One region of the Pantoea sp. X-Soil-ISGK-275 genome, then DNA from elsewhere that is predicted to be linked to it. Evidence: predicted binding sites of a transcription regulator. Region 1 holds the regulator's gene; each other region holds the start of a gene.
What was found. The regulator PurR, encoded in region 1, represses purine synthesis genes. The targets are predictions, from matches to a motif close to CANGCAAACGTTTGCNTG.

Region 1 (8,101 bases):
GCTGTCAGGGCGACAGCGGGGACGAATATTAACGGCAGGCTGTGATGCTGGCAAGGGGAAAAAGTGTTTTTCCCCTACGACTGACCAGCAACTGTGCTATGCGTCGTTTTTTTCGCCGTTACCAGCCACTTAGCGCGCGGCACGCGCCAAAATCACCTGCGCAGGCAGGCGCTGTAAACGACGGATGCGCCAAATCATCATCACTGCTGCGGAGGTCAGACCGATAATAAAGCCACACCAGAAACCGGCGGGGCCAAGTTTCGGCAAAACCCAATCCGTCATCGCCAATACATAACCCACCGGCAAACCCAGCACCCAATAGGCGATAAAAGTAATGAAGAAGATCGAGCGTGTGTCTTTATAACCGCGCAAGATACCGCTGCCGATCACCTGAATCGAATCTGAGAACTGATAGATCGCCGCCAGCAACATCAGCTGTGCCGCAAGGGTAATGACTTCTGGATTTGCCGTGTACAAGCCGGCGATATCGTGACGGAAAATCACGGTAAACAGCGCGGTGATGGCCGCCATGCTGATGCCGACCCCTTGCCCGGTCCACGCAGCAACGCGCGCCTGTTCGGCGGAACCTTGACCGAGTCGATAGCCAACGCGAATGGTAGTAGCGACGCCGAGCGACAGCGGCAACACGAACATCAGCGAACTGAAGTTGAGCGCAATCTGGTGCCCGGCCACTTTGACGATGCCGAGTGGTGATACTAAAAGCGCCACCACGGCAAACAGCGTCACCTCAAAGAACAGCGCCAATGCCACCGGCAAACCCAGCGTGAACAGGCGTGACAAAATCGCACGTGACGGTGCAGACCAGCGCGTTTTCATACGGATGTCGCGCATGCTTGCCATGCGTTTCACCCAGAAGCGCATCACCAGGAACATCACCCAATAGACCGATGCCGTTGCCACGCCGCAGCCGACGCCGCCTAAGGCAGGCATACCGAAATGCCCATAAATGAAGACATAGTTGAGTGGAATGTTCACCATCAGGCCGAGAAAACCGAGCAGCATCGCCGGTTTGGTTTTCGACAAACCTTCGCATTGGTTGCGCATCACCTGGAACAGCAGATAACCCGGCGCGCCCCACAGCAACGCATGCAGGTATCCTTCGGCTTTGGCGGCCAATTCAGGATCGATGTCATGCATGGTGTTAATCAGATAACCGGCATTCCACAGCACCACCATAATCAGTAGCGCAACGGCCAGTGCCATCCAGTATCCCTGGCGCACTTGTTCCGCGATACGTTCGCGTCGTCCTGAACCGTTGAGTTGCGCAACGGTAGGCGTCAAAGCCAGTAGAAGACCATGACCAAACAGAATGGCGGGAAGCCAGATAGAGGTGCCGACAGCAACGGCGGCCATATCCGTGGCGCTTACCGCACCGGCCATAACAGTATCTACAAATCCCATCGCCGTCTGGGCCACCTGAGCAAGGATGACCGGGATCGCGAGGGCCAGCAATTGACGCGCTTCTGTAAAATACTTCTGCACGTTACACCTGCTTAATTAAAGAAGAGAGCGGGGCGAAATCCCCAAAGAATGCGCGGCATAGTGTAGCGGCAGCGCTGGCTTCCGCCAAACGTTGATCGCATTTTGTTTAGCAATTTGTGTAAAGTTTGAACTCCGCCAAATTAAGCTGCCGCCGACAAGCTGTGATAAACTGACGCAAACTTTGCAGAGGCTGAGATGATGTTTACTGGAATTGTGCAAGGCACGGCAGAAATTGTCGGCATTGAAGAGAAAGATCTGTTTCGTACCCATATTGTGCGCTTACCGGAGGATCTGTTACCGGGCCTGGCGCTGGGCGCATCGGTGGCACACAATGGCTGCTGCCTGACGGTGACCGAGATTAACGGCGATTTGGTCAGCTTCGATCTGATTAAAGAAACATTGCGCATTACCAACCTGGGTGAATTAAAGGTGGGTGATGTGGTGAATATTGAGCGTGCCGCGAAGTTCAGTGATGAAATTGGCGGTCATTTAATGTCTGGCCATATTATGACCACGGCGGAAATCTGTAAAATCATCCAGTCTGAAAACAACCGCGAAATCTGGTTTAAATTACAGGACGCCACCCAGATCAAATATATTCTGCACAAAGGTTTTGTGGGTATCGATGGTATTAGTTTGACCGTTGGCGACGTAACCAAAAGCAAATTCTGTGTGCATTTGATCCCGGAAACGCTGGAGCGCACCACTTTAGGCGCGAAGAAGTTCGGTCAAAAAGTCAATATTGAGATTGATCCGCATACGCAGGCCATTGTGGAAACGGTTGAGCGCGTATTAGCGCAGCGTGAAGCCGCTGCACTGGCGCAGATTGCTAGCGCAGAATAATACCGTTGAAAAAGGCGCCATGCGGCGCCTTGATTCATTTGAAAGCTGATTAACGCGCTACGCGTAAACCGCCATCCTTGCCACGACTGAATACTACCTGCCACAGCTGAATATCACGGGCACGAAACGCACCGGCGCAGGCGTTGAGATAATAGTCGAACATCCGTTTAAAACGTTCGCCATATTTCTCAGCCAGCTGCGGCCACGCCGCCTGAAAACGTTCATACCACGCCATTAACGTCGTATCGTAATCTGCGCCAAAGTTATGCCAGTCTTCCATGACGAAATGCGGCTCACTGGCATCAGCGATTTGACGTACCGACGGCAAACAACCGTTCGGGAAGATATATTTATCAATCCACGGATCGACATTCATATCTGTAGTGAGGGCACCAATGGTGTGCAGCAAAAATATGCCGTCTGGTTTGAGGTTACGGTCAGCAACATCAAAATAAGTGGCATAGTTTTTCGGCCCGACATGTTCAAACATACCCACAGAAACGATGCGATCATATTGATTATTCAGGTCGCGATAGTCCTGCAGTAATATAGTGACATCCAGTCCTTCACAGCGTTGTTGCGCGAGTTTTTGTTGCTCAGCCGAAATAGTCACGCCATGCACCGTGACGCCATAATGGCGTGCGGCATATTCTGCTAATCCGCCCCAGCCACAACCGATATCCAGCAGCGTCATGCCCGGTTCAAGTTGCAACTTGCGGCAAATCATATCCAGTTTGGCTTGCTGCGCGTTTTCCAGGGTATCAGCATCTTTCCAGTAGCCGCAGGAATATTGCATGTAAGGATCAAGCATCAGTGAGAAGAGATCATTACCAAGGTCGTAATGCTCTTTACCCACAATCCAGGCGCGTTTTTTTGATTGCAAATTAGTGAGACGCGCGGCGGCGATGCGCAACGTATCTTTAAAATGCCGAGGTAATTGTTTATCCAGATGGTGTTTTAAAACGCGATGGAAGAACATATCGAGCTGTTCGCACTCCCACCAACCATCCATGTAACTTTCACCTAATCCGAGCGATCCTTCCTCGAGAACGCGTTTAAAAAAATCTGGATGCTTTACCTGAATATCCCAGGGACGAGTGCCATTAACTGCAATATCAGCCCGCTCTAGCAGTTCATTGACGATCCGATACCAATGGTTTTCTTCAAGGCTCACTTCTTCTATAACAGATGAACTCATAGCTTCTCCATCACCTTCAGATCTGAACCTGAGAAAAAGAATAGCCAATTTCCCAAGACCTGTGAGAGAACTCACGGAAAATCCGTGCGCCAGAAATCCGACGTTGTACGACGTAGTACAGAGGTATGAATTTGAGCAGAAAAGTGGGTCGCCGCACCGGATAATGTGCAGACGCCATCCCGCGACAGGGTCGCTAAAGGTATTACATTTATATTATTGATTTAATACAGAATTACTGACCCACTGAGTATATGCTCACGTGGGTCAATATTCAACGGGTTATCGTTAGTTTGCTAACGAAAAGCGCTGGCTTAGAGATTATCTTCGCAGGGACGGGAAGTGTGGGCAATATCACTTTGTGCGTTTACCGTTCGCTGGCAGACAAAGCCCACCCACGCCAGTACCACAGTAGCGACCATCACTAACGTGGTGTTGAACAGCGCCTGTTCAAGGCCGGCGGAGACCAGCAGGCTGGCTACAAAGCACAATCCTAACTGGAATAAGTTCTGTAATCCTGCGGCTTTACCGGTGGCATGCGGGAAGGGCGCTAATGCGCTGGCAACCACAATTGGATAGATCGCGCCATTGGCCAGCGCCATGCCGCAGAAAGGCATCAACAGCACAAACAGCGGCGCTGATGGCATCAGGGCGATGACAAACAAACTCAGGATGCTCAGGCTATACAGCACCAGCAACCACGGCAGCAGTTGCGCGCCCTGATAGCGATTTAACAGCGTGCGGCAGCCAAAGCCACCAATCAGAAACGCAATGGTCTGCGGAATATAGCTCAGGCCAATATCACCCGGCGTCAGGCCAGCAGCGGCGAGAATGAAAGGTGAGCCCGTCAGCCAGGCGAAAAAGCTCGCCGAACAGGCCGAGTAGATCAAGACGTTACCGCTGTAAACGCGAGTACCCAGCAAGGTCAACCAGCCGGGTTGTTTACCTGACGCCACTTTCTCGCGCTTAGGCGAGGTTAACTGCAGCGTACCGATCAGTAGCACCACGGCAACCAGCGTTAGTGTGATAAAGATGCTGCGCCAGTGGAAGTGGCCGATAAGCCAGGCGCCGAGCAGCGGTGCCAGCGCCGGAGACAGCGCAACCAGCGGCATAATCGTGGCAAACACTTTATTGGCTTTGGCTTTTGGATAGTGATCCACCACCAGCGCCTGCCAGCTTACGGCAGCCGCACAGACACCAATTGCCTGCACAAAACGCAGTGCCAGCATCAGGCGCACATCGGTCACCCAAAGCATCCCCAGACAACCAAGGGCGAAGATGGCTAACCCCGCTAGCAAAATCGGTTTACGCCCGTAACGATCCGACAGCGGCCCCCAAAAAACCTGGGCACAGGCGAAACCGCCGAGAAACAGACTCAGGCTGGCGCTGATGGTGCCAGGTGCGCTAGCGAAATCACGCTGCATATCGCCAAAGGCGGGTAAATACATATCCGTGGCAAGAAAGCCGAGCATGCTGAGCACGGCGAGATAAGGCATAAATGCTTTAGACGACAACATGTTGATTCTCTTTTGGGCAGGTTGAACGCCGGGGAGTGTAAAAGGATGCAACGCGCTTTGTGAAACGCTAATATTTGCATAGTGCTGTTAAATTTTTTGAAGGCAAAATTATGTGGTCAGAATATGCGCTTGAAGTGGTAGATGCGGTGGCGCGCACCGGCAGTTTTAGTGCGGCCGCGCAGGAGCTGCATCGCGTGCCTTCTGCCGTCAGCTATACCGTGCGACAGCTGGAAAGCTGGCTGGCGGTGCCGCTTTTTGAGCGTCAGCACCGCGAAGTGGTGATGACACCGGCGGGGGAGCATTTTGTACGTGAAGGACGATCTGTTATCAAAAAAATGCTGGCAACCCGTCGACAGTGTCAGCAACTGGCGAATGGCTGGCGCGGGGAGCTAAGTATCGCGGTTGACTGCATTGTTAAACCGCAGCGCACGCGGCAGTTAGTGAAGGATTTCTATCGCCATTTTCCCGATATGGAGCTGATTATCAGCTACGAAGTGTTCAACGGCGTATGGGATGCGTTGGCTGATGGCCGGGTTGATGTGGCGATTGGCGCGACCCAGGCGATCCCGGTGGGTGGACGTTTTGCCTTTCAGGATATGGGCGCGCTGAACTGGCGCTGTGTGGTGAGTCCCGACCATCCGCTGGTCAACAGCACGGAACTGGATGATGAAACATTACGGGCGTGGCCATCGCTGGTGCTGGAAGATACCTCGCGTGCGTTGCCGCGCCGTATGACGTGGACGCTGGATAATCAGCGGCGGTTGGTGGTGCCGGAGTGGGAAACCGGGATGGATTGTTTGCTGGCAGGATTGTGCGTTGGAATGGTGCCGGGCCATCTGGCGCGTCCGCTGCTGGACAGCCATAAACTGGTGGAACTGGCACTGCCGCAGGCCTTTCCGGACAGTCCGTGCTGCGTCAGCTGGTCAGAACAGCGCGCGTCACCGGCGCTGGAGTGGTTACTGGCTTATCTCGGGGATGCTGAAACGCTGAACCATGAATGGCTCAGCGAAGTGTCGGCTTAGCGACGATAGTCGCGGAATGGACCGTACGCCACCGAACGGCGTTCAATCAGCGTTGGCTGGACTTCGATGGTTTGCGGATCTTCACGCTTGCTGGTGATGCGATCCAGCAGCATTTCCAGCGCTTTTTCACCCAGTTCGGCTTTTGGCTGATGCACGGTGGTCAGCGCTGGAGTGAAATAGCGCGCGTTGCGCACGTTATCGTAGCCAATGACTGAGATATCCTGCGGCACGCGCAAACCCATCTCATCAGCAGCGCAAATCGCGCCCATCGCCATGATATCGCCGCCGCAGAACACCGCAGTTGGACGCTGTTTCTGATTTAAAATCTGCTGCATCGCCTGATAGCCCGATTCAGGTTCAAAGTCGCCCTGAACCACCCATTCCGGACGCACCGTGATGCCCGCTTCGCTCATCGCCTGCAGGAAGCCAGCGTGACGTCCGCCGCCGGTGTTGCGCTCCATCTGGCCGGGAATGGCACCGATATCGCGATGACCACGTTCAATCAGATAACGCCCGGCGAGATAGCCGCCCTGAAACGCATTGTCCTGCACGGTATCGGTGAAATCACCGCGTGACGCGCCCCAATCCATCACCACCATTGGGATATTGCGGTTCTCTTCCAGCATCTGCAGCAAATCGTCTGGATATTCCGAACACATCACCAGCAATCCATCGACGCGCTTTTGCGCCATCATCGACAGGTAAGCGCGCTGCTTTTGCAGATCGTTGTGCGCATTGCCGAGAATCAGCGTATAGCCGCGTTCGAAACACCGGTTCTCCACCGCTTCGATAATTTCAGCGAAGTAGGGCGCTTCGCTGGAGGTCGCCAGCAGACCCAAGGTTTTGGTGTGATTGACTTTGAGACTACGCGCCACGGCACTCGGCGAGTAGTGTAATTCTTTGATCGCTTCCCATACGGCGTTACGCGTCTCTTCCGCAACGAAACGCGTTTTGTTGATGACATGCGAAACCGTGGTGGTTGAGACACCCGCGCGTTTTGCGACATCTTTAATTGTTGCCATGAAAATGGTACTCCTGGGCTTATCGCAACTTACTGATAAGTATATTGTTAAACGTTTGCGTCTGCTAATGCTTTTACAGCCCAAAAAAGCGGGCAAAACGGTGTGTTTTAGCAGGCGAAATCACTTCATCACGCTGTTGATACAGCATGCGCAAAATCTGTTGCGCAACGAAAGGCGGCGATTCTAGCAAGCTGATGCGTATAACACGAGATTTTTGCCCATTGCTGTGCGAAAATCGCTTTAACCCTAATAATTGTGTGACTAAGGAGTTGTGATGAATACCGACCTGAAACTGGCGCTAATGACCACTGTTGGCGCACTTTTGATGATTATCGCCTTCAGCTTTACCGCGATCATGCATTAACAAAAAAGCCGGAGCTGAGAACAGCATCCGGCTTTTTTATGATTGTTGCGCAACAACTAGCGAATAGTTTTTGGCGTCATCATGCGACGCGCGCCCACATAGTGTTTCTGCCAGTAATCCTCACCCAATGCGCTGATCTGAATATCTTTGCCGGTACGCGGCGACTGAATGAATTTCCCGTTGCCGAGATACACGCCCACATGATCGGCAGTGCCGCGATTATTGATGCGGAAGAACACCAAATCGCCTTTCTCGAGCATTTCACGTTTAATCGGTGCCGCATCGCGCAGGTGATACATCTCATTAGCGGTGCGTGGCAGTTTGAATTTCACCAGATCTTTATAGGCGTACCACACTAAGCCGCTGCAGTCGAAACCGGTATGTGGCGAAGCACCGCCCCATTGATAGGGTTTGCCGAGTTGGCCCATCAATTTGGTCATCGCCGTTTCACGCGCCTTTTGATAACGCTGGCGGTGCGCCTTACTCATTTTGATGCCGGTCAGCGCTAACGCTTCATCATCGACGGCGATCTCAGGTGTTTTCTTCGCTAGACGTTGATGACCGTATTTCTTAGCAGAAAGTTTCAGCGGGGATTTTTTGCTGGTGGTCTTGTGCAGCGCGGTTTCTGTTTTGGT
Region 2 (8,101 bases), 1.1 Mb from region 1:
GGTGTTAGGGGAGTTGTGGTTATATGGATTTCATCCACTTTTTAGTCGATTTTATTCTGCATATTGATGTGCATTTGGCCGAACTGGTGGCGCAGTACGGCATCTGGATTTACGCCATTCTGTTCCTGATTCTGTTCTGTGAAACCGGTTTGGTGGTCACGCCGTTCCTGCCAGGCGATTCCCTGCTGTTTGTTGCCGGTGCGCTGGCGGCGCTGCCGGGTAACGATCTCAACGTGCATCTGATGGTGACGCTGTTGGTGATCGCCGCCATCCTCGGTGATGCGGTGAACTACACCATTGGTCGTCTGTTCGGTGAGAAGCTGTTCAGTAACCCGAATTCGAAAATTTTCCGTCGCAGTTACCTGGATAAAACCCACGCGTTCTACGATCGCCACGGTGGCAAAACCATTATACTTGCGCGCTTTGTACCAATCGTGCGAACCTTTGCCCCCTTTGTGGCAGGGATGGGACACATGTCTTATCGCCACTTCGCGCTCTACAATGTTACGGGCGCACTGCTGTGGGTGCTGCTGTTCTCTTACGCCGGTTACCTGTTTGGCGACCTGCCGATTGTGCAGGAGAACCTGAAGCTGCTGATCGTTGGCATCATCGTGGTTTCCATACTGCCAGGCGTAATTGAAGTGTGGCGTCACCGCCGCCAGCAGAAGTCACAGTAAGCTCGTAACCAGATTTTTATCCACAGCGTGAACGGGTTGTGGTTTAATGAGCGACATTTACGGCCTGCTGAAGGTGATTTCAGCAGCAATGAGAAGACTGGACCAGGTCAGCATTAAATAGAAAGGTCATCAATGAGCTGGATTGAACGCATACTGAATAAAAGCACTGCCACGCCAACGCGCAAAGCCAGCATCCCGGAAGGGGTGTGGACCAAGTGCGATAGCTGTGGACAGGTGCTGTACCGCGCCGAGCTGGAGCGTAACCTCGAGGTCTGCCCGAAGTGCGACCATCACATGCGCATGCACGCCCGTGAGCGTCTGCATAGCATGCTGGATGAAGGTTCGCTGGTTGAGCTAGGTAGCGAGCTGGAACCGAAGGATCTGCTGAAGTTCCGCGACTCGAAGAAGTATAAAGACCGTTTGGTCGCCGCACAGAAAGATACCGGCGAGAAAGACGCGCTGGTGGCGATGAAAGGCACGCTGCACGGCATGCCGATTGTTGCTGTGGCCTTTGAGTTCTCCTTTATGGGCGGCTCAATGGGTTCAGTGGTTGGCGCGCGCTTTGTGCGTGGTGTTGAGCAGGCGTTGGAAGACAACTGCCCACTGATCTGCTTCTCCGCGTCAGGCGGTGCACGTATGCAGGAAGCGCTACAGTCGCTGATGCAGATGGCGAAAACCAGTGCGGCACTGGCGAAAATGCAGGAGCGCGGCTTGCCGTACATCTCCGTGCTGACCGATCCAACCATGGGCGGCGTTTCAGCCAGCTTCGCGATGTTGGGCGATCTCAACGTGGCGGAACCGAAAGCGCTGATCGGCTTTGCCGGTCCACGCGTTATCGAGCAAACCGTGCGTGAAAAACTGCCGCCGGGCTTCCAGCGCAGTGAGTTCCTGATTGAGAAAGGCGCGATCGACATGATCATCCGTCGTCCGGAAATGCGCTTTAAGCTGGCAAGCCTGCTGGCGAAAATGATGAACCTGCCAGCGCCGCAGCTGGATGGTGATCAGCCTAATGTGGCTGAGCCGGAGAGCAACGAAGCCTGACAGGCAACGGAAAGGCACTTACGTCCTTTCCTCCAATGCACCGTCTACATTGAATACTTAAGGTTGCATCCGACATGGCCCGCGACCTTAAGTTATTTAATGTATTGATTTTTAACGGGACACATGGATAATTCTCTTCCTCAAGCCACGTCGCCTTTGGCCACGTGGCTTCATTATCTTGAGCATCTGCACTCGCAGGCCATTGAACTGGGTCTGGATCGTATTCAACGCGTCGCCGCACGCCTCGACCTGCTCAAACCCGCTCCTTTTGTCTTCACCGTCGCCGGTACAAACGGCAAAGGCACCACCTGCCGTACGCTGGAAACGCTGTTGATGGCCGCGGGCTATCGCGTGGGCGTTTACAGCTCGCCCCATCTGGTGCGTTACACCGAACGCGTGCGTGTGCAGGGCGCTGAACTGGATGAAGCGCAGCACAGCGCCAGTTTTGCCGCGATTGAAGCTGGGCGCGGTGACATTTCACTGACCTACTTTGAGTTCGGCACCTTGTCGGCTTTCAATCTTTTCCGCGCGGCGAATCTCGACGTGGTGATCCTTGAAGTCGGCCTGGGCGGACGTCTTGATGCCACCAATATTGTCGATGCCGATGTGGCGGTGATCACCAGCATCGCGCTGGATCACACCGATTGGCTGGGTCCGGATCGTGAAAGTATCGGCCGGGAAAAAGCCGGCGTGTTCCGCGCAGGTAAACCGGCCATCGTCGGTGAAGCCGATATGCCGGGCACCATCGCGGATGTTGCGGCGGAGAAGGGCGCAGTATTGTTGCAGCGCAATCGCGACTGGCAGTGGCTGCAAACCGGTGCCAGCTGGATGTTGCAGGATGCGCATGGCGAGCTGCGTGATTTACCGCTGCCGCAGGTGCCGTTAGCCAATGCCGCCACCGCGCTGACTGCGCTGCGTGCGTCGGGTTTAACGGTGAGCGAAGCGATTATTCGTCAGCATCTGCCGCTTGCGATTCTGCCGGGGCGTTTTCAGACCGTCAGCGAAGCGCCGCGCGTGATCCTCGATGTGGCGCACAATCCGCATGCCGCTTATTATCTGGCTTCACGTCTGGAAGAAGAGCCACATAGCGGTGAAGTGCATGCGGTGGTCGGGATGCTGCACGACAAAGATATCGCGGGAACGTTGGCGGCGCTGGCGCCTCAGGTTGACCGCTGGTACTGCGCGCCGCTCGACGGCCCGCGCGGTGCCTCCGCCGATGAGCTTCTCGCTCATCTGGATGGCGGCGTGGCTTACAGCAATGTTGATGCAGCCTGGCAAGCGGCGCGTCAGCAGGCGCGTCCCGAAGATGTGATTCTGGTGTGTGGCTCTTTCCACACCGTAGCGCAGGTTATGGAATCGATGGCAGCGGAGAACGGCAGTGGCAAGTAAGTTCCAAAATCGCTTAGTCGGTACGGTCATTCTGGTGGCGATTGGTGTCATCGTATTGCCCGGCCTGCTGGACGGTAAGAAGAAGCACTATAAAGAAGAGTTCGCCGCCATTCCGCTGGTGCCAAAACCGGACGATCAGCAGGATAGCGAAATGGTGCCGCCGGTGACGCAACCCTTACCGGCGCAGCCGCCGGAAGGGGCGGGCGCGGCACAAAATCAGAACGGCGGTAAGACCGCCACCAACGGCAGCGAGCAGCCCACGCAGAATAGCGAGCCAAGCGTAGTGACCCCGCCGCCGGTGCATCAGCAAGTGCAGCCGAAACCGGTTGAACAGCCGAAGCCAAAACCGGTCGAGCAGCCGAAACCGAAGCCGGTTGAACAGCCGAAGCCAAAACCGGTTGAGCAACCGAAGCCGAAGCCTGTTGAGCAGCCGAAGCCGGTTGAACAGCCAAAACCGGTGGAAACGCCGAAGCAGAGTGAACCTGCAGCGCCAGCCGGTCAGGCGTTTGTGGTGCAGCTCGGTGCGCTGAAGAATGCGGCGAAAGTAAGCGAGATTGTGGCGCAGCTGCGGCTTTCCGGTTATCGCGCCTTCACCGTGCCGTCGACGCCGGTGCAGGGACAAATCACCCGTATTTACGTCGGTCCGGACGCGAACAAAGCCAAGCTGCAAGGCTCGCTGAGTGAGCTGCAAAGCATCTCCGGCCTCGGTGGTGTGGTGAAACCCTATAGCGCCAGATAAAGTGCTGATAAGCCGCGCCGATAACAGAAAAAGGCGCGGCTTTACAAAATTTTCGTAGCGAAGCGCGGTGATAAAATCATTGAATATCAGGGGATTAAATCCCTGATAATACACAGGGCGAGGAAAGTTTTTTTCATCGCCCTTTTTGCGGAAACAGAACCGGAAAACCCTACGCAAACGTTTTCTTTTTCTGTTAGAATGCGCCCCGAACTGGATGCAGGGGTGCGATAGCACTGGGCTGGAAGAGTTCATGATCTGGATTGATTACGTCATTATTGCGGTAGTTGGTTTTTCGGCTCTGGTCAGCCTGATTCGTGGGTTTGTCCGGGAAGCCTTATCTCTCGTTACCTGGGGATGCGCGTTTTTTGTCGCCAGTCATTATTACGCCTACCTTGCAGTCTGGTTTACCGGTTTTAGCGACGAACTGGTACGCAACGGCATCGCCATCGCGGTGTTATTCGTTGCTACCCTGATTGTGGGTGCCATCGTCAACTATGTCATCGGCTCGCTGGTTGAAAAAACTGGCTTGTCGGGAACCGACAGGGTGTTGGGTGTCTGTTTCGGGGCGTTGCGTGGCGTGCTGATCGTGTCTGCTATGCTGTTCTTCCTCGATACATTCACCGGCTTTTCGAAAAGTCCGGACTGGCAACAGTCGCAACTTATCCCCGAATTCAGTTACATCATCAGGTGGTTTTTCGATTACCTGAAAAGTACGTCGAGTTTTTTACCCCGGTGACACCATCGGGCGTCCGGCTAATGAGGAAAAGACAATATGTGCGGTATTGTTGGTATCACCGGTTTTATGCCAGTAAACCAGTCAATCTATGACGCGTTAACGGTGCTTCAGCACCGCGGGCAGGATGCCGCCGGCATTTGTACCATCGATGCTATTAACTGCTTCCGTTTGCGTAAGGCTAACGGCCTGGTCAGCGATGTGTTCGAAGCCCGCCACATGCAGCGTCTGCAGGGCAACATCGGCATTGGCCATGTGCGCTACCCAACCGCAGGCAGCTCCAGCGCCTCTGAAGCGCAGCCTTTCTACGTGAACTCCCCTTACGGCATCACGTTGGCGCATAACGGCAACCTGACCAATGCCCATGAACTGCGTAAACAGCTGTTCGAAACGGGTCGCCGTCACGTCAATACCACCTCAGATTCCGAAATCCTGCTGAATATCTTTGCGCAGGAGCTGGACCGTTTTCAGCACTATCCGCTGGAAGCTGACAACATTTTTGCTGCGGTGGCGGCGGTGCATCAGCAGGTGCGCGGCGCTTACGCAGTGGTTTCAATGATTATCGGACACGGCATGGTCGCCTTCCGCGATCCCAACGGTATTCGTCCGCTGGTGCTGGGCAAGCGCGTTATCGCCGACGGCCGCACCGAATACATGGTGGCGTCAGAAAGCGTGGCGCTGGATACGCTGGGCTTCGAGTTCATTCGTGACGTAGCACCAGGCGAAGCGGTGTACATCACCGAGCAGGGCCAGCTCTCGACGCGTCAGTGCGCCGAGAACCCGAAAACCAATCCATGCCTGTTCGAGTACGTCTATTTTGCCCGTCCGGATTCGTTCCTCGACAAAATCTCGGTGTACAGCGCGCGCGTGCGCATGGGCACCAAGCTGGGCAACAAAATTGCCCGCGAGTGGGAAGATCTGGATATCGACGTAGTGATTCCGATTCCGGAAACCTCCACTGATATCGCGCTGGAAATCGCACGCATCCTCGACAAGCCGTATCGTCAGGGCTTCGTGAAGAACCGCTACGTTGGCCGCACCTTTATCATGCCAGGCCAGCAGCAGCGTCGCAGCGCGGTTCGCCGTAAACTGAACGCCAACCGTGCTGAGTTCCGTGATAAGAACGTGTTGCTGGTGGATGACTCCATCGTACGCGGCACCACGTCCGAGCAAATCATTGAAATGGCACGTGAAGCGGGCGCGAAAAAAGTGTATCTCGCCTCGGCGGCACCAGAAATTCGTTTCCCGAACGTCTACGGCATCGATATGCCTAGCGCGACCGAACTGATTGCGCACGGCCGTGAAGTGGATGAGATTTGCCAGCTGATCAAAGCCGATGCGCTGATTTTCCAGGATCTCAACGATCTGATTGAAGCGGTACGTGAAGAGAATCCGGATATCGCCAACTTCGAGTGCTCGGTATTTAACGGCATCTACGTCACCAAAGACGTCGATCAACAGTACCTTGAGTATCTGCAGTCGCTGCGTAATGACGATTCCAAAGCCATTGCGCGTCAGACTGAAGTGGAAGGGCTGGAGCTGCACAACGAAGGCTAAGCCCGAGGTTGTGGCAAAGTAAAAGCAGGGCGGGCGCAATCCCGCCCTGTTTGTTTTTGTATTTTTGTTCAGCGAGCCGCTATCATTGCCGCAATCTGAACCTGCAAGGCTGAATTATGAAACGACTGATCATTGGTATTTCCGGCGCCAGCGGCGCGATCTACGGCGTGCGCATGTTGCAAGTGCTGCAACCGCTGGCGGAGGTGGAAACCCATTTGGTGATCAGCCCCGCCGCGCGGCAAACGCTGGCGCTGGAGACCGATTTCAGCCTGCGTGAAGTGCAAGCGATGGCCGATGTGGTGCATGACGTACGCGATATCGCTGCCAGCATCTCATCCGGATCCTACAAAACCCTCGGCATGGCGATTGCGCCGTGCTCGATGAAAACGCTGTCGGGCATTGTGCACAGCTACAGCGACAGCCTGCTGACCCGCGCCGCTGACGTGGTGCTGAAAGAGCAGCGTAAACTGGTGCTGTGCGTGCGTGAAACGCCGCTGCATCTGGGACATCTGCGCATGATGACCACGGCGGCTGAATTGGGCGCGCTGATCATGCCGCCGGTGCCGGCGTTTTATCATCGTCCGCAATCGATCGGCGATTTAGTCGATCAAACGGTGAATCGCGTGCTCGATCAGTTCGATATTGAGCTGCCGGAAGATCTTTTCACTCGCTGGAGTGGCGCATAATGGTGCATTAATGCACTGCTCGTGTGCAAATTCGCGTGTGCGATCACTCTTCGTGCATCTTGTGCACCAAAAGTTAACAATGTCGCTTTTTCTTCCTCACACCGCTGTTATATTTCCCTCACAAACTAAGTGCTTGCGCCGCTAACCGGCGCAGTATTTAGCGCGCTTGCGCAGCGTTTCGCCAATTCGCATAACTGGCATGAAACCTGCACAGCTTACAGCGCAAAACCAACACATCACGCACCACATAACAATAAGCACTTCACTTGAGGGTTACCTATGAAAAAGCGAGTTCTGGCTCTTTCTCTGATGCTGACAATGGTAAGTAGCGCGAGCGTCTTCGCCGCTGTACCGCAGTCGCTGCGCATCGGAACTGACCCGACGTATCCGCCATTCGAATCCAAGAACGCGCAAGGTCAGCTGGTTGGCTTTGATATCGATCTGGCGAACGAAATTTGTAAGCGTATCAAGACTAAATGTACTTATGTGGAAAGTGATTTCGATGCGCTGATCCCGTCGCTGAAAGCGAAGAAGATCGACGCCATCATCTCTTCTCTCTCAATCACCGAAAAGCGTCAGGAAGAGATCAACTTCTCTGAAAAACTGTACGCCGCGAACGCGCGCTTAGTGGCACCGAAAGGCTCAACGCTGCAACCAACAATTGAATCGTTGAAAGGCAAAAACATCGGTCTGCTGCAGGGCACCACCCAGGAAACTTATGCAAAAGAGTACTGGCAGCCAAAAGGTGTCACCGTTACGCCTTACGCTAACCAGGATCTGGTGTATCAGGATCTGAATGCAGGTCGTATTGATGCCGCGTTCCAGGATGAAGTGCAGGCGAGCGAAGGCTTCCTGAAACAGCCTGTTGGCGCTAAGTATGCTTTTGCGGGTCCAGCGGTGAAAGATGAAAAAGTCTTTGGCGTGGGTACCGGTATGGGATTGCGTAAAGATGACGCAGACCTGAAAGCGGCGATCGATAAAGCCTTTAACGAGATGCGCAAAGACGGCACTTACGACAAGATTGCTAAGAAGTACTTTGATTTCAACGTGTACGGCGATTAATTATCCTGTTTCCTAATCCTGGTCTGTGAAATGCAGGAAGGTTGCACATAAGTATTCACTCCGGGCGCTTACATATGTAAACTGCCCGGCTTCATACGCTTGCCGCCATCCACCCTGCGATTCAAATCTCCTGGTTAGGACTGTCCGTCAGTTGGGCAGCGTTTGACATTTACCCTCACGACAGGATTGAACCCATGTTGTATGGCTATTCCGAAGT
Region 3 (8,101 bases), 230 kb from region 1:
ACTTCGCATCCAGCTGTTTTACCGTTTTATACGCGTCTTCCGTCGACATCGGCTTATTGATGTGGTTAAAGATGATTAGCGAAGTACCGGTGTATTCCCACGTCATATCAATCTGTTTATTGATCATCGCGTTACGACCAATGGTGGTGGCGATATTGGTCTTGGGGATCACCTGAAAACCTTTCTTCTGCAACCAGATCACCGTCATCGCGGAGAGGATGTGCTGCTCGGTAAAACTCTTGGTTGCCATGGTGATGGGTGTTGCAGCAGCGGCGCTTTGGCTGATTGCCAGCGTCGCAGTGAGTGCCAGCGCAGTACGTTTAACCCAGCGCGCCAGCTTGTTGGCAGTGGCCATCACAAAACTCCTTGTGTTAAGCCGCAGAGTGCGGGCTGAGATAACGTCCCAATGCCGCAAGCAGCATGTCGAGCACCAGCGCAACCAGCGCGGTGGCCACAGCGCCGAGGATCAGCGTAGGGAAGTCGTTGAGGTAGATACCAGGGAAGATCAGCTCGCCAAAGCTGCTGGCGCCGATCAGAAACGCCAATGGCGCGGTACCGACGTTAATCGCCGTGGCGATACGCACGCCTGCCAGAATCACCGGCAGCGCATTGGGAATTTCCACCTGACGCAAACGCTGAAACTTAGTCATACCTATACCGTTGGCGGCTTCGATTAGCGACGGCGGTACCGCGCTTAAACCGGCAAAAGTATTACGCACAATCGGCAGCAGCGAGGCGAGGAACAGGGCAATCAACGCGGGACGATCGCCAATACCGACAATCACCATCGCCAGCGCCAATACCGCCAGCGGTGGCAGCGTGTTACCCACGTTGAAGATTTGCATCACGTATTCGGCCCAGCGACGGGCAAACGGACGACTCAGCAGGATCCCGCTGGGGATGCCCACCAGCAGCGCAAAGAACATTGACCAAAACACCAAAAACAGATGCTGCTGCCCGAGATAGATCAAATCTTCCCGACGGTCGCGCAGCGTGTTCAGCCCCAGCCCCCAAACCAGCAGGGCAATCACCGCAACAATCGCGAGCAGAGCCAGCCCAGCGCGGCGGGCGAGCGATGCATTTTGCATAGCCAGTGTCTCCCTGATTCAAAAAAATCGTTCGATGTGGTGATGTCATTCCCAGGATGGCGGCGCAGTGTCAAAAACGCACACATACGAAAATCCTTCACCCCGTTAAATTGCAGTTAAAATGACTATTAGCAGATGCTTTTTCAGTGAATAACTGGAAAGCACCGCTTAGACCTATAGCAATGCTTGTCGATAAGTGCCAGTTTCTGCGGCAAAATCAGTCAGATAGAAATAATCAAAAACCGCAGCTAACCCGCATGGAATAAGGCATCATACGACAATAAAAAATTTTCATCGAAATAAGTGACGTCGTCACAGATGGGGCGCACGCAGAGGAAACTGGTCTGGTGAATTTTCAGCTAGCCTTGTTAGAAATTAGGGAGACGTATGACTGAAACTGCAGAATTGAACACGGAACATCGCCACTGGATTCTCATCGGCTGCATGCTCGCTATGTTTATGGCGGCGATTGAAGTCACCATCGTGGCCACCGCGATGCCGACCATCATTGCCGATCTTGGCGGCTTTTCGCAGTTTGGCTGGGTATTTTCCATCTATTTACTGACACAAGCCGTCAGCGTGCCGCTCTATGGCCGATTAGCAGACATGTGGGGCCGCAAACGGCTGCTGTTTATTGGCGTATCGCTGTTCCTGCTGGGATCGATTTTGTGCGGATTCGCCCACAGCATGACGTGGCTGATTCTGTTTCGCGCTTTTCAGGGTTTAGGTGCCGGCGCGATTATGCCGCTGACCTCCACCATTGTGGCTGACGTCTATTCGCCGCGCGAACGCGCCAACGTACAAGGCTGGCTCTCCAGCGTCTGGGGCGTGGCGGCAATTATTGGCCCGCTGAGCGGCGCGTGGCTGGTACAGCACTTTAGCTGGTCGGTGATTTTCTGGGTCAACGTACCGATTGGCGCGATCGCCATGTTGCTGCTGGCGCGCTTCCTTCCATCGCGTGAGCAAAATCAGGCTACCACGCTCAATCTCACCGGCAGCTGCTGGCTGATGATCTGCGTAACGGCATTATTAGTCGCGCTGTTGCAGGCCGAAGTGCTCGGTTTCTGGCTGCTGCCATTCCTGCTGCTGGCAGTCATCGCCGCCTGGCGTTTAAAACATCATGAACAGCGTGCTGATGCATCGCTGTTTCCGCTGGAAATCTGGCGCAGTCGGCTCATCGTTGCTGGCAACATCGGCAACCTGATTATCGGTGCCAGCATGATGGGCATCAGCGCGTTTTTGCCGACATGGATTCAGGGCATCACCGGCGGCACGCCGCTGCAGGCCGGCAGCGCGCTGGCGATGATGTCGATTGGCTGGCCGCTGGCCAGTACATTGAGCGGTAGGTTGATGCTTATCACCTCCTATCGCTTCACCGCGCAGTTGGGCGCGCTGCTGCTGATTGCTGGCAGCGCGTTGCTGCTGCTACTGCGCAGCGACAGCTCAATCGTGCAGGCCGGATTCACCGCCTTTGTGATTGGTACCGGCATGGGCATGACCAGCACCACGTTTCTGGTATCGGTACAGAACCATGCGCATTACGACATTCGCGGCATTTGCACCGCCTCAATCATGTTCAGCCGCATGATCGGTTCGGCGATTGGTACCGCGTTATTGGGCGCGGTGCTGAACCTCAACTTGTCGCTGCGTCTGCCGCAGGCCGACGATCCGATGCAGAAAATCATGTCGCCTGAAAGCCGTCAGACGCTGTCGGAGGCGACATTGCATGACTGGACCGGACAAATCGCCAGTTCTTTACATTGGGTGTTTGTAGTGTCGTTGCTAATTGCGCTGCTAACGTTGTGGGTGGCGTGGATAATGCCGCGGCAAAGGCCGGAAGTGGAGTAAAAGCAGGGCGGCCAGAGAGCCGCCCGAAAGTTTACTGCGCTGGCGTATCCTGAGAGCTGCCCGCGCTGTCTGGCACGGTGCTGTCACCATCACGGCCATTTTTCTTGTAGACGATTTTCTGTGTGTCGTTCTCACAATGACCCACAACCTGGCCGCCGACCTGATCGGCTTGATCATTGGCCACGATATCCAGCGTGAAGTCCGATTCGGCGACGCCGTTGTTAATGATTTTTTTGCTGATGTCCGCTTTGACGCTTTCACAAGACGCCTGCGCCAATACCGGCAGCGACAACATCGCCATCAGCAGAACTGCATTACGTTTTTTCATCATTCACTCCTTTGGTCAGAAATCCTGTCAAAACTATAGCAGTGATAAACGATTAAGGTGCAATTGGACGTCCGGTGCGGCGGTCGAGGCAGCGCAGCGTATTCGGTTCCCAATAGGCGTTAACGTTGTAGCTCTTTTCGCAGGAGTCGCGGGTATCAAAGGCTTTGTCCGCTTTATCAAACTCTTTCTCAACGCGGGTATTGACCTTGTTACGCAGATTTTTAGTATCGTTCCACTGCTCTTTGCTCTGGCGCGCGGCTTCATTGCTGGAGGCGCTGCTGCCATCTTCAATGATCAGGCGATCGGTTTTGGCAAACGCAATTGGCGCAGCCATTAACAGGCTCGACGTCACCACGGTCGCCAACAGGGCGGATAACAGTTTTTTCATCGTCATTTCCTTCAGTTAACACCAGCACAGCCGGGATCGCGGCTGTAACAACCATGGGCGCTAGTATATCATCGCTGCTTCTTTGCTCACCAGCGGTGAGCGCTTTGTTTAGCTTAGTGAGAGATTTTCTATGCTGGTAAAAACCGCCTTGCTGTTTTTTATCACTGCGATAGCGGAAATTGTTGGCTGTTTCCTGCCGTGGCTATGGTTGAAGAAGGGCATGACGGCCTGGCTGCTGGTGCCCGCCGCAGCAAGTCTGGCGCTGTTTGTTTGGTTGTTGACGCTGCATCCCGCCGCGAGCGGGCGCGTCTATGCAGCCTATGGCGGCGTATACGTGTTAACCGCGCTGATCTGGCTGCGCGTGGTGGATGGCGTAAAACTCAGTACATGGGATTGGGTCGGTGCGCTGGTCGCCTTTAGCGGCATGTTGATTATCGTGACAGGGTGGGGCCGGGTGTAATAACCGGCAACACAGGCATTGGATATTAGGGGAAACATCCCGATGAGGTCGTAGCGGCGAAAGCCGCCGGAGCGCCTCACGGGATGGTCGCCCCGGGTATCTCGATCAAACAGCGTATAACCGCGATTAACCTTTATGCACTTTCAATCCTGCAGTGGTTTGCGTCACCGGCATAATCTCCAGCGTATTGATGTTGACGTGCTTAGGCAGCGTCGTCACCCAATAGACCGCTTCGGTCACATCTTCCGCTGTTAACGCGGTGGTGCCTTCGTAAACCTGGCCCGCTTTATCATCATCGCCCTTGAAGCGCACGTTGGAGAACTCGGTGCCGCCCACCAAACCTGGCTCGATATCGGTCACGCGCAGCGCGGTGCCGTGCAGGTCGGTACGCAGATTCAGGCTGAACTGGCGCACGAACGCTTTGGTCGCGCCATACACGTTGCCACCCAGATAAGGCCAGCTGCCCGCAATCGAACCGATATTCACGATATGACCGACGTTGCGCTCCACCATGGCAGGCAGCACCGCGCGCGTCATGTACACCAACCCTTTGTTGTTGGTGTCGATCATATTTTCCCAGTCTTCGATATTGGCTTTGTGCGCCGGTTCCACACCCAGCGCCAGGCCAGCATTGTTCACCAGCACATCAATATTGCGCCATTCAGCGGGCAGCGAGGCAATCGCTTCATCGATGGCGGCGCGATTACGCACGTCCAGCTGAACGGTATACAGATTATCGCCCAGCTCATCTTTCAACTCTTTTAAGCGCTCAGCGCGACGTCCGCTGGCGATCACTTTATGACCTGTAGCAATGAAGCGGCGGGTGATACTTTGACCAAAACCAGCGGTTGCGCCAGTAACAAAAATAATCATCTCACTGTTCCTTAAACGATTTCAGGTTATCAGCCACACCTTAGCATTAACCTCGAACCCATGCTCATGAAAACCAAAGGCAGCGTGTTGCAGGATTTTTCCTGCACATCGCGAGTGCATCAGCGCACCACAAAGGCGCACGTTTGCGGGCGATCAAATCGCCATGTCAGGTAAAACTTAGCGCAATGTTAAATCGCAACCGTTTGCGAACACAGGCAACCGGTTGCGCATACGTTTGCCAGGCAAGCTTGACATAAAAACACGTCAAAACAACCTATAATATTGAAAGTAAACAGTATTTTTTGTTCTTTGCATTGGCATGCGCTTTGCAAACTATCTTTAAGGCAATCACCTGCATTAATAAAAAAGCACCAAGGAACCATTATGCCTTACGCACCCGAAACGCTGCTGCGCGCCAGCTTCTTTGATTTCACCGCTCTGGCCGCGCAGCCAGACGACATCGCTGCCAATGCGCGCTATCTCGAAGATGGCTTATTAACGCTGCGTGACGGCAAAGTGGTCAGCCTTGAAAGCTGGCAAATTGCGGAAGGGCGCGTCGATCACACGCGCGTCACCGATCTGCGCGGCAAACTGATCGTGCCCGGTTTTATCGATACCCATATCCATTACCCGCAAACCGAGATGATCGGCGCCTTTGGCGAACAGCTGCTGGAGTGGCTCAACCAATACACTTTCCCGGTGGAGAGCCAATATCACTGTCCCGATCACGCGGCAAAAATGTCGGCGTTTTTCCTGCATCAGCTGTTGTCGAACGGTACCACCACCGCGCTGGTATTCGGCACCGTGCATAAGCAGTCGGTTGATTCCCTGTTCAGCGCCGCACAGCAGCTGGATATGCGGCTGATTGCCGGCAAAGTGATGATGGATCGCAACGCACCGGAATACCTGACCGAAACGCCGGAAGAGAGCTATAAGCACACGCGTGAACTGATTGAGCGCTGGCATCAGCGCGGTCGCCTGAGCTATGCGCTAACGCCGCGCTTTGCGCCGACCTCGTCGCCCGAACTGCTGGAAAAAGTGCGCCAACTGCGTGAGGAGTTCCCTGATGTCTGGATGCACACGCACTTAAGTGAAAACCAGCAGGAGATCGCCTGGGTGAAAGCGTTATTCCCGGAGCGGGCGGGCTATCTCGATGTCTATCATCACCACCAACTCACCGGCAAACGCAGCGTGTTTGCGCACTGTTTGCATCTGGAAGATCAAGAGTGGCAATGCCTGCATGACACCGATTCATCGATCGCCTTTTGTCCAACGTCAAACCTGTTCCTCGGCAGCGGCTTATTCAACATCAAACGCTGCTGGCAGCAGGGCGTGCGCATGGGCATTGGCACCGACGTGGGGGCTGGCACCACCTTTAATCTGCTGCAAACGCTGGGCGAAGCCTACAAAGTCGGCCAGCTACAGCAGTACAAACTCAGCGCCTGCGAAGCGTTCTATCACGCCACCTTGGGCGGCGCACACGCACTCGACCTCGATGACGTTATCGGCAACTTCAATCCCGGCAAAGAGGCCGATTTTGTGGTGCTCGATCCGGCCATATCGCCGCTGCAGAAGCTGCGTAACGCTAATAGCAAAGATATCTGGGAGCGGCTTTTTGTGATGATGACACTCGGCGACGACCGCAACATTGCGCAAACCTGGGTGAGCGGCAAGCCGGTTTGGCAGCGCGAAAGTGAGGAGCAAATCGCATGATCCAGTTCTTACTTAACGATCGTTTAATTACCGAACGCGAGATCGATCCCAATCTCACCGTGCTCAACTACCTGCGCGGCCAGCAGCAGCGTCGCGGCACCAAAGAGGGTTGTGCCTCGGGCGACTGCGGTGCCTGCACCGTCACGCTCGGTAAAGTGGTGGATGGCAAGATGCAGTATCAGGCGGTCAACAGCTGTTTGACGCTGGTAAGCAGCCTGCAAGGCAAGCAGCTGATTACGGTGGAAGATCTCAAGCAGGGCCGCGAACTGCACAGCGTGCAGCAAGCGATGGTGGATTGCCACGGGTCGCAATGCGGTTACTGCACGCCGGGTTTCGTGATGTCGCTGTTTACCCTGCAGAAAAACAGCGCAGGTTGGGATCGTCATCAGGCAGAACAGGCGCTGGCGGGCAATTTGTGTCGCTGTACCGGCTATCGTCCGATCATGGATGCGGCGCAGCAGGCATGCGAACAACCTGATGCGGATGCCTTCAGCGCCAATGCACCCGCGCTAGTGCAGCGTTTACAGGCGCTCAGCAACACAGAAGTCCAGATTATTGAAGCCGCAGGCAGCCGCTGCTATCTGCCAAAAACGCTCGCGCAGCTCGCCGATCTTTATCAGCAATATCCCGATGCCCGTTTGGTGGCCGGTGGCACCGATCTGACGCTGCAAATCACCCAGCAATATAAGCGCCTGCCGCTGCTGATTGCGCTGGAGCAGGTTGATGAGTTGAAGGTCTGCCACGAAGATGAAACACATCTTTATCTTGGCGCTGCCGCCTCATTGCATCATTGCTATCAGTTTTTAGCGCAGTACATTCCGGCGTTTAGCAGCATACTGGAGCGTTTTGCATCGTTGCAAATTCGTAATCAAGGCACGCTCGGCGGCAACATTGGCAACGCATCGCCGATTGGTGATTGCGCGCCGATGCTGCTGGCACTGAATGCGCGTCTGGTTTTGCAGCAGGGCGATAAGCAGCGAGAAGTCCCGCTCGATCAATTCTTTACTGCCTATCGCCAAACGGTCTTGCTGCCGGGGGAATTCATTCGCAGCATCACCATTCCTAAAGTGACGGTGTCACCCAACTTTACAGCGTGGAAGGTGGCGAAACGGCTGGATGATGATATTTCCGCCGTATTTGCCGCCATCAATCTGCAAGTCGAGGAAGGTGTGATTGTGGAAGCGCGACTGGCTTTTGGTGGCATGGCCGCTACGCCTAAACGCGCGCTGGCGGCTGAAGCACAATTGCTGGGCCAGCCGCTGAATCTCAGCGCCATCGAAAAAGCCTGCGCCGCATTGAGCGAGGATTTTCAGCCGCTGAGCGACTTTCGCGCCAGCGCCGACTATCGCCTGCAGGTGGCGCGCAATCTGTTGCGCCGCTATTACGCACAAGCGTCTGGCGAG
Region 4 (8,101 bases), 1.5 Mb from region 1:
CTACTTCGGCGAGTTGACCTTTACGCCGGGCGCGGGTTTGGTGACCGGTCTGGATCGCGGGCTCAATCAGATGATGGGTGATATGTGGATTCAGGATCGTCGCGGTACGAAGATACCGGGCATCACGGTGACGGAAGTGACCATTCCGGCCGTATTGAAGAAAATTTAAGTATCACACAGCAAAATAAAAAACCCCGCTTCGGCGGGGTTTTTTATTGGCGGCGATTAAGGCATTGGCCAATCGGTTGGCGTCTGGCTCATCACTTCAATAAAGGCGTTTTTGGAGATTTCCATGAAGTTATGCAGATTCTCCATGCTCAGCGTGATACCGAGCAGGCCGGTGACAAACCAGCAAGACATGCCCACGCCAATACCACCGCACAGCAGCGCCATCACGTGATGACTGTTCTGACGCAGTCGAATTTTCATGGTGCTGGCGAAGAACATCATTACCGCACTCAGGAGTTCCCAGCGCATAACAATTAAACTGGTGGTTAAGGTGGCCATCTGCAAAAACCTCTTAGAATCAGTGATATCCCCGACATTCAATCGACATCACTGGCGGCGAAGAAGGAAGGTCAGGGAAGTCCTTCAGGCCGTCTTACTGAATACAGGAAAGTGTGACTTGGCTCACATTATATCACTCGATTTTAAATTTTGAACAAAATTTATACCGGGTCAGGTAGAAAGATTTTTATCGAACTGGAGGCTGAAGCAGGCAGGAAAAGCGAGGTGCGCCCGCAAGGGGCGCGCAGTAAAGGTTAGCTAACCGGGCAGCACTCGCCGGTTGTACGCTGGGCAAAACTGGTCATGTTGTTGTCTGCACAGTCAAAACTGAGCAAGCGTGGACGCTGAATCATCGCCTGGCGACGCATGGTGTGACGATAAGCGGTAGGCGTTTGTGAGAACTGACGGCGGAACACGCGCGAGAAAGTCTGCTGCGAGTCATAACCGTATTGCATCGCGATATCGAACACCGGACGCTGAGTTTGGCGCAGCGCTTCAGCGGCCAGCGTCAGACGACGTTCGCGAATATAGCCACCCAGCGTTTGTTTCGTGACGGCACGGAACATACGCTGCAGGTGCCATTTTGAGTAACCTGATTTTGCCGCGACTTCATCAATAGACAGCGCTTTATCCAGATTCTGATCGATCCAGTTGGACAGCGAATGAATGATTTCCTGTTGCATCATAGCCTCATCCTTCTGATGTTGTTTGCCTGGTGAGAAATTCGAAGTTTTGCTGGGGTGCGAGTATAATTCCTCAAGTTAACTTGAGGTAAAGGCCCTAAATGAAAAAAGAACGCAATTACCCGAAGCCGGTTTTAACGCCGGGTGAAGTGGCGAAGCGCAGCGGCGTGGCGGTGTCGGCGCTGCACTTCTATGAGACCAAAGGATTGATTTTCAGCTCGCGCAACGGCGGCAATCAACGTCGCTACAGCCGTGACGTGCTGCGTCGCGTGGCCATAATCAAAATTGCGCAACGCATCGGCATTCCGCTGGCGACGGTGAGCGACAGCCTGACACATGTGCCGGCCAATAAGCGCATGTCGACGCAGGAGTGGGACGCGTTGACGCAACACTGGCGCGAGGAGCTGGATAAACGCATCGAAACCCTGACGCGCCTGCGTAACGATCTGGATGGCTGCATTGGCTGCGGCTGTTTATCGATGCGCGATTGCCCGCTACGCAATCCGGGTGACCGCCTGGGCGAGCAAGGTTCGGGTGCGGTGCTACTCGATCCGGAACAAGACGAGCAAAAACGCTGATCGACTATACTTGGCGGAACACTTTTACCGGCAAGGAAACCGTATGATCACCGTTCACCATCTGGAAAACTCCCGCTCGCATCGCGTGTTATGGCTACTGGAAGAGCTCGCGGTGCCTTACCAAATCAAACGCTATCAGCGTGAAAACACTCTGCTGGCACCCGATTCGTTAAAGAAAGTGCATCCGCTGGGTAAATCACCGGTGATTACCGACGGCAATCGCGTGATTGCCGAGTCGGGCGCGATTCTCGAATACCTGCAACTCAAATATGACAGCGAGCATCAGCTGGCGCTGAGCCATGAAGATGAACAGATTCAGGCGCGTTACTGGCTGCATTACGCGGAAGGATCGCTGATGCCGCTGCTGGTAATGAAGCTGGTGTTTGCGCAGTTTGGCAAAAAGCCGGTCCCGTGGCTGCTGCGTCCGGCGGGTATCGCGCTGAGCAAAGGGATTCAGAAAGCCTGGCTGAATAAGCAGCTGGCTTTGCACGGCAGCGTGATTGAAGAGCATCTTACGCAGCATCCATTTTTTGCCGGTTCACGTTTTAGTATCGCCGATGTGCAGATGAGCTTTCCGCTGCTGGCGCTGCAGTTGCGTGGTTCACTGCGCGATATGCCCGCCACCGCCCGCTGGCTGGAAACCATGCAGCAGCGCGCTGCCTGGCAACGTGCAATCCAGCAGGGTGGTGAGATTGAGTTGAGCCGCTAAGTTCAGCCAGGTCGCCATGAATGGCGACCCTACGGGGCGAAAGCCTGGATTTATCCTGTCATGCCCGCGATTAGGAGTTGAAAACCCCATGGCAAACGCCAGATAATCGTTTGCCTTTTTTCAGCGTCCCCCTTTACGACCTGGAATACGCGGCGACGTAAACGTTTGCCTGGATTTTCGTCATGAAAATCCGCCATCAGGGAACAGCAAACGTGCGCCGCGCGGCGACTCACATCACAAAAATATTGAGGAAGAATTATGTCTGGCGAATCGCGCCCGGCCAGTGGAAAACTGGACGCCTGGTTCAATATCTCTGCACGCGGCAGCAGCGTGCATCAGGAAGTCTTGGCGGGTCTGACAACGTTTCTGGCGATGGTGTATTCCGTCATCGTGGTGCCCGGCATGCTGGGCAAAGCGGGCTTCTCGCCAACGGCGGTGTTCGTTGCCACCTGCTTAGTCGCTAGCTTTGGTTCGATTGTCATGGGCTTGTGGGCCAACCTGCCAATGGCGATTGGTTGCGCCATCTCGCTGACAGCCTTCACCGCCTTCAGCCTGGTGCTTGGCCAGCACATCAGTGTGCCGGTGGCGCTTGGCGCAGTGTTCCTGATGGGCTTACTGTTCACGCTGATTTCGGTCACCGGCATCCGTGCGTGGATTCTGCGTAATTTGCCGATGGGCGTGGCGCACGGAACCGGTGTCGGTATCGGCTTGTTCCTGCTGCTGATCGCCGCTGACGGCATTGGTTTGGTGGTGAAAAACCCGGCTGCGGGTTTGCCGGTGGCGCTGGGTCAGTTCGCGTCGTTCCCGGTGATCATGTCGCTGGTCGGCCTGGCAGCGATTTTCGGTCTGGAAAAACGCCGCGTGCCGGGCGGTATTCTGCTGACCATCATCGCCATCTCGATTCTTGGCCTGATTTTCGATCCAGCAGTGACCTACCAAGGCCTGTTCGCCATGCCGAGCCTGAAGGATGCCAACGGGCAATCGGCGATGTTTAGCCTTGATATCATGGGCGCGCTGCAACCTGTGGTGCTGCCAAGCGTGCTGGCGCTGGTGATGACCGCAGTCTTTGATGCCACCGGCACCATTCGCGCGGTAGCAGGCCAGGCGAATCTGCTGGATAAAGAGGGGCAGATCATCAACGGCGGTCGTGCGCTGACCACCGATTCCGTCAGCAGCCTGTTCGCTGGTTTGGTTGGCGCTTCGCCGGCTGCGGTCTACATCGAATCGGCGGCAGGCACGGCGGCGGGCGGTAAAACCGGTCTGACGGCGATTGTGGTGGGTTTGCTGTTCCTGGTAATCCTATTTATGTCACCGCTAGCCTATCTGGTTCCCGCTTATGCGACGGCTCCAGCATTGATGTACGTTGGCCTGCTGATGCTGAGCAACGTGGCAAAAATCGACTTCAACGATTTCGTTGATGCGATGTCCGGCCTGCTGACCGCAGTGTTCATCGTGCTGACCTGCAACATTGTCACCGGCATCATGCTCGGCTTCGCTTCACTGGTGATTGGTCGCCTGTTTGCCGGCGAGTGGCGCAAGCTAAACGTTGGCACCGTGGTGATTGCTGTCGCACTGGTGGCGTTCTATGCCGGTGGCTGGGCCATCTGACCTCAAAGTTGAATAATTCCAGGATTATTCGCTTTCTGCGCCACGCCGCACATCGGGTTGCCCCGCTGTGCGGCGTTTTGTTTTACACTTTCCCACGCAACAACATCGCTTTAATGAAATTGATTCGCCTAAGGAAAGCATGGAAATCTTCTTTACTATTCTCATCATGACGCTGGTGGTTTCACTCTCCAGCGTGGCGGCACGTATTCTGCCGTTTCAAATTCCCCTGCCGCTGGTGCAAATTGCCGCCGGTGCACTGCTCGCGTTTCCCGTCTTCGGCCTGCATGTCGATTTTGATCCGGAGCTGTTCCTCGTGCTGTTCATTCCGCCGCTGCTATTCGCGGATGGCTGGAAAACGCCGATTAATGAGTTCCTGCATCACGGTCGCGAAATCATGGGGCTGGCGCTGGTTCTGGTGCTGATCACCGTGGTCGGGATTGGCTACCTGATTTACTGGCTGGTGCCAGGCATTCCGCTGATTCCCGCCTTTGCGCTGGCGGCGGTGCTGTCGCCAACCGATGCCGTGGCGCTGTCCGGCATTGTCGGTGAAGGGCGCATCCCGAAAAAAATCATGTCGATTGTGCAGGGCGAAGCCCTGATGAACGACGCATCGGGTCTGGTATCGCTGAAGTTTGCCGTCGCGGTGGCGATGGGCACCATGGTGTTTACGTGGGGCGGCGCCAGCGTCGAGTTTCTCAAAGTGGCGGTCGGCGGTTTGGTTGCCGGTGTGGCGATATGCTGGCTGTATGGCCGCTCACTGCGTCTGCTAAGCCGCTGGAGCGGTGATGACCCGGCAACCCAAACCGTGCTGCTGCTGCTGTTACCGTTCGCCTCATACCTGATTGCGGAACACCTTGGCGTGTCGGGCATCCTCGCCGCCGTCGCCGCCGGTATGACCATCACGCGTTCCGGCATTATCCGCCAGGCACCGCTGGCGATGCGTCTGCGTGCGAACAGCGTGTGGCAGATGCTTGAGTTCGTGTTCAACGGCATGGTGTTCCTGATGCTCGGCCTGCAACTGCCCGACATCCTTTCCACCTCGATTGCGCAAGCGCAAGCCGATCCCAACGTCGAACTGTGGATGCTGTTTACCGACGTTCTGTTGGTCTACGCCGCGCTGATGGTAGTGCGTTTCGGTTGGTTGTGGATCATGAAGCGCACCAGTATGCGTCTGCTGAAAAAGAAGCCGCTGGAGTTTACCAACTACTCGCTGCGTGAACTGCTGATTGCCTCTTTTGCCGGGGTACGCGGCGCCATCACGCTGGCCGGTGTGCTGTCGATTCCGCTGTTCCTCAGCAACGGCGATCCGTTCCCAGCGCGCTATGAATTGGTGTTCATCGCCACCGGCGTAATCCTGGTGTCGCTGCTGGTGGGTGTGGTGATCTTGCCGATTCTGCTGCGTGACGTTGAGAGCATCGACAAGGTTGGCCATCGTCGTGAGATTCAGTTCGCACGTGCTGCGATGGCGGGCGTGGCGATTGAGAGCCTGCATAAAATGGAGCAGCGTCTCGAAACCGACACCGAAGAGAACATCGATCCGGAACTGCTGAAAGAGGTCAGTTTGCGCGTGATTGGTAATCTGCGTCGCCGCGCGGAGGGCAAAAACGATATCGAACAGGCGCAATTTGCCGAAAACCTCGAACGTCGTTTCCGCCTCAATGCGCTGCGTGCCGAGCGTGCCGAGGTTTATCATCTGCGCGCCACGCAGGAGATCTCCAACGAGACGATGCAGAAACTGCTGCACGATCTCGATCTGCTGGAAGCGCTGCTGATAGAGAAAGAGGAATAGCAGCAAGCCAAACGTAGGGTCGCCATTCATGGCGACCTATCGACATTAATGCGCTGCGGCCGTTTTCACACCGACAGCCGCGGCGCACTATCCGGCCAATGTTCACGGCAACACTCAATCCACGCCTCGGCGCTGCGCGACAGATAACTGCCTTCCCGCCAAATCAACCCTAAACTCCACTGCAACTCCGATTCCAGCGGCAGCCACAGCAGCGATTGTTTATCCAACCGCTGACAAATGGGCTCCGGCAGAATCGCCAATCCCATGCCCGCCTGCACCATCGCGGCGAGAAAATCCCACTGCGCGCTGCGCAGCGCAATCGTCGGCGTCAGGTTCTGACGTTGAAACGCTTTGCGGATCTGGCGATTCAGCGCGAACTCTTCATTGAGGATCAGCAACGGATGTTCAGCTAACTCCGCCAAACCGACTGTGTGGTGATCGTGCCATTGTTCACTGCGCGGCAGCAGCACGCACAGCGGATGGTGCATCAGCTCCAGCGTATTGAGCGGCAGTTCTGGCTCAATCGGCAGCGCGGTGAGGGCGATATCCAGCGCGCCACTCAGTACCGCTTGCTGCGCCGTCAATCCACCGAACTCGGATATTTTCAGCTGTACGCCCGGATAACGGCGGCGAAAGGCGGAGATCGATCCGGCCATCTGCATGCCGACCATCGGCGGAATACCCAGCCGCAGCTCGCCGGTTTTCAACTGGTTAATGTCGCCCAACTGCGCTTCGAGCTGGTGGAATTCCTGCAGAATCACCAATCCGCGCTGGTAAACCGCCTGGCCGCTATCAGTAAGATGCAGTTTGCGACCTTCACGCAGCAGCAAGGTGCAGCCGAGCTCCTCTTCCAGCTGGCGCAGCATTTTGCTGATAGTCGGCTGCGTCACGAACAGCTTCTCAGCGGCGCGGGTGAAGCTTTGCTGACGCACCACTTCAGTGAAGTAGCGCAGGGCGCGCACGTCCATAAACATTCCTTTTTGGCATAGTTTGAATGATTTTAATTCATTTCTTTCACCGTTTGCGGCGGATTTATACTGGACACCTCAATTCTTCCTCAGGGTGCAAGGCAATGATGGCATTAAGTCCGCGCAGAACGGATCTCCTGCAACGTACGTTTGTTCCGCTGCAGCTGGTGCTGTATGTCGGGTTGTTTATTTTTAGCGACAGGCTGGTGAGTTGGCTGCATCTGCCGCTGCCGGCCAATGTGGTTGGCATGGTGCTGCTGCTGGTGTTAATCATGACGCGCATCGTGCCGCTGCGCTGGGTGAAAGCCGGTGCTAACTGGCTGCTGGCGGAAATGCTGCTGTTCTTTATTCCGGCAGTGGTGGCGGTGGTGAACTACAGCGATTTGCTGCGCAGCGAAGGCTGGCGCATCTGCGTGGTGATTGGCGTCAGTACCTTGCTGGTGCTGGCTTCCACTTCACTGGTGGTCGATCGTTTATACCGCTTCGAACTGGCGCGCGCCGCGCGTAAGCAGGTGCATCATGAATGATCTGTTGATTAGCCTGCTGTGTCTGACGTTCACGCTGCTGGTCTATTACCTCAACAAGATTATCTATCGGCGCTGGCGCACGCTGCTATTGATGCCGCTGGTGTTGACGCCGCTGGTGCTGGTGGCGCTGCTGCTGCTCACTCATGTCAGCTGGAAAAATTACATCGCCGAAAGTCACTGGCTGATTTGGTTGCTCGGTCCGGCCACGCTGGCATTTGCCGTGCCGGTGTATGAGAACCTCGACATCATCAAGCGCCACTGGCTGTCGCTCAGCGTGGGCGTGCTGACGGCCACGCTGGTGGCGGTATGCAGCTCGGTGTGGCTGGCGCGCTTGCTGACGCTGCCGGAAACCATCCAGCGCAGCCTGGCAGTACGCTCGATCACCACGCCGTTTGCGCTGGCAGCCGCGCAGCCGATTGGCGGGCAGCCGGATCTGGTGGCGCTGTTTGTGGTGATCACCGGCGTGTTTGGCATGGCGGTGGGTGATGTACTTTTTCTGCGTATCGCTATCAAACAAGGCGTCGCCAAAGGCGCGGGATTTGGCGCCGCATCACATGGCGCAGGTACCGCGCGCGCTTACCAACTCGGCCAGCAGGAAGGCGTGGTGTCCAGCCTGGTGATGATGCTGTCTGGCGTCGTGACGGTGATTCTGGCGCCGCTGCTGAACCATTTATTATGGGTGTCATAATGCCTTTGTTTTGAGTCATTGCTCATACTGCAACCACATCGCTT

Region 2: the regulator PurR is predicted to act here: its motif matches at 4,017-4,034, upstream of cvpA (colicin V production protein).
Region 3: the regulator PurR is predicted to act here: its motif matches at 5,178-5,195, upstream of guaD (guanine deaminase).
Region 4: the regulator PurR is predicted to act here: its motif matches at 2,632-2,649, upstream of AC6I8A_RS01825 (NCS2 family permease).

The regions. Positions count from the first base shown of each region.
Region 1 covers NZ_AP035976.1:1,889,470-1,897,570, forward strand. The annotation lists gene AC6I8A_RS08825 (MATE family efflux transporter) at 130-1,503, opposite strand; gene AC6I8A_RS08830 (riboflavin synthase subunit alpha) at 1,702-2,346, shown strand; gene cfa (cyclopropane fatty acyl phospholipid synthase) at 2,396-3,544, opposite strand; gene punC (purine nucleoside transporter PunC) at 3,856-5,058, opposite strand; gene punR (DNA-binding transcriptional activator PunR) at 5,169-6,080, shown strand; gene purR (HTH-type transcriptional repressor PurR) at 6,077-7,102, opposite strand; gene cydH (cytochrome bd-I oxidase subunit CydH) at 7,377-7,466, shown strand; gene AC6I8A_RS08860 (C40 family peptidase) at 7,523-8,101, opposite strand, start outside.
Region 2 covers NZ_AP035976.1:2,944,517-2,952,617, reverse strand. The annotation lists gene AC6I8A_RS13725 (DedA family protein) at 24-677, shown strand; gene accD (acetyl-CoA carboxylase, carboxyltransferase subunit beta) at 810-1,718, shown strand; gene folC (bifunctional tetrahydrofolate synthase/dihydrofolate synthase) at 1,842-3,107, shown strand; gene dedD (cell division protein DedD) at 3,097-3,846, shown strand; gene cvpA (colicin V production protein) at 4,097-4,582, shown strand; gene purF (amidophosphoribosyltransferase) at 4,619-6,136, shown strand; gene AC6I8A_RS13695 (UbiX family flavin prenyltransferase) at 6,253-6,822, shown strand; gene argT (lysine/arginine/ornithine ABC transporter substrate-binding protein ArgT) at 7,102-7,884, shown strand; gene AC6I8A_RS13685 (histidine ABC transporter permease HisQ) at 8,079-8,101, shown strand, end outside.
Region 3 covers NZ_AP035976.1:2,120,644-2,128,744, reverse strand. The annotation lists gene AC6I8A_RS09920 (glycine betaine ABC transporter substrate-binding protein) at 1-355, opposite strand, end outside; gene AC6I8A_RS09915 (ABC transporter permease) at 372-1,088, opposite strand; gene AC6I8A_RS09910 (MDR family MFS transporter) at 1,476-2,936, shown strand; gene AC6I8A_RS09905 (DUF1161 domain-containing protein) at 2,968-3,264, opposite strand; gene AC6I8A_RS09900 (DUF1283 family protein) at 3,317-3,652, opposite strand; gene AC6I8A_RS09895 (YnfA family protein) at 3,786-4,112, shown strand; gene ydfG (bifunctional NADP-dependent 3-hydroxy acid dehydrogenase/3-hydroxypropionate dehydrogenase YdfG) at 4,239-4,985, opposite strand; gene guaD (guanine deaminase) at 5,370-6,698, shown strand; gene xdhA (xanthine dehydrogenase small subunit) at 6,695-8,101, shown strand, end outside.
Region 4 covers NZ_AP035976.1:403,868-411,968, forward strand. The annotation lists gene AC6I8A_RS01800 (ATP-grasp fold amidoligase family protein) at 1-169, shown strand, start outside; gene AC6I8A_RS01805 (YjcB family protein) at 226-507, opposite strand; gene soxS (superoxide response transcriptional regulator SoxS) at 762-1,193, opposite strand; gene soxR (redox-sensitive transcriptional activator SoxR) at 1,292-1,768, shown strand; gene AC6I8A_RS01820 (glutathione S-transferase family protein) at 1,812-2,477, shown strand; gene AC6I8A_RS01825 (NCS2 family permease) at 2,736-4,085, shown strand; gene AC6I8A_RS01830 (Na+/H+ antiporter) at 4,225-5,874, shown strand; gene AC6I8A_RS01835 (LysR family transcriptional regulator) at 5,940-6,842, opposite strand; gene AC6I8A_RS01840 (CidA/LrgA family protein) at 6,947-7,369, shown strand; gene AC6I8A_RS01845 (LrgB family protein) at 7,362-8,057, shown strand.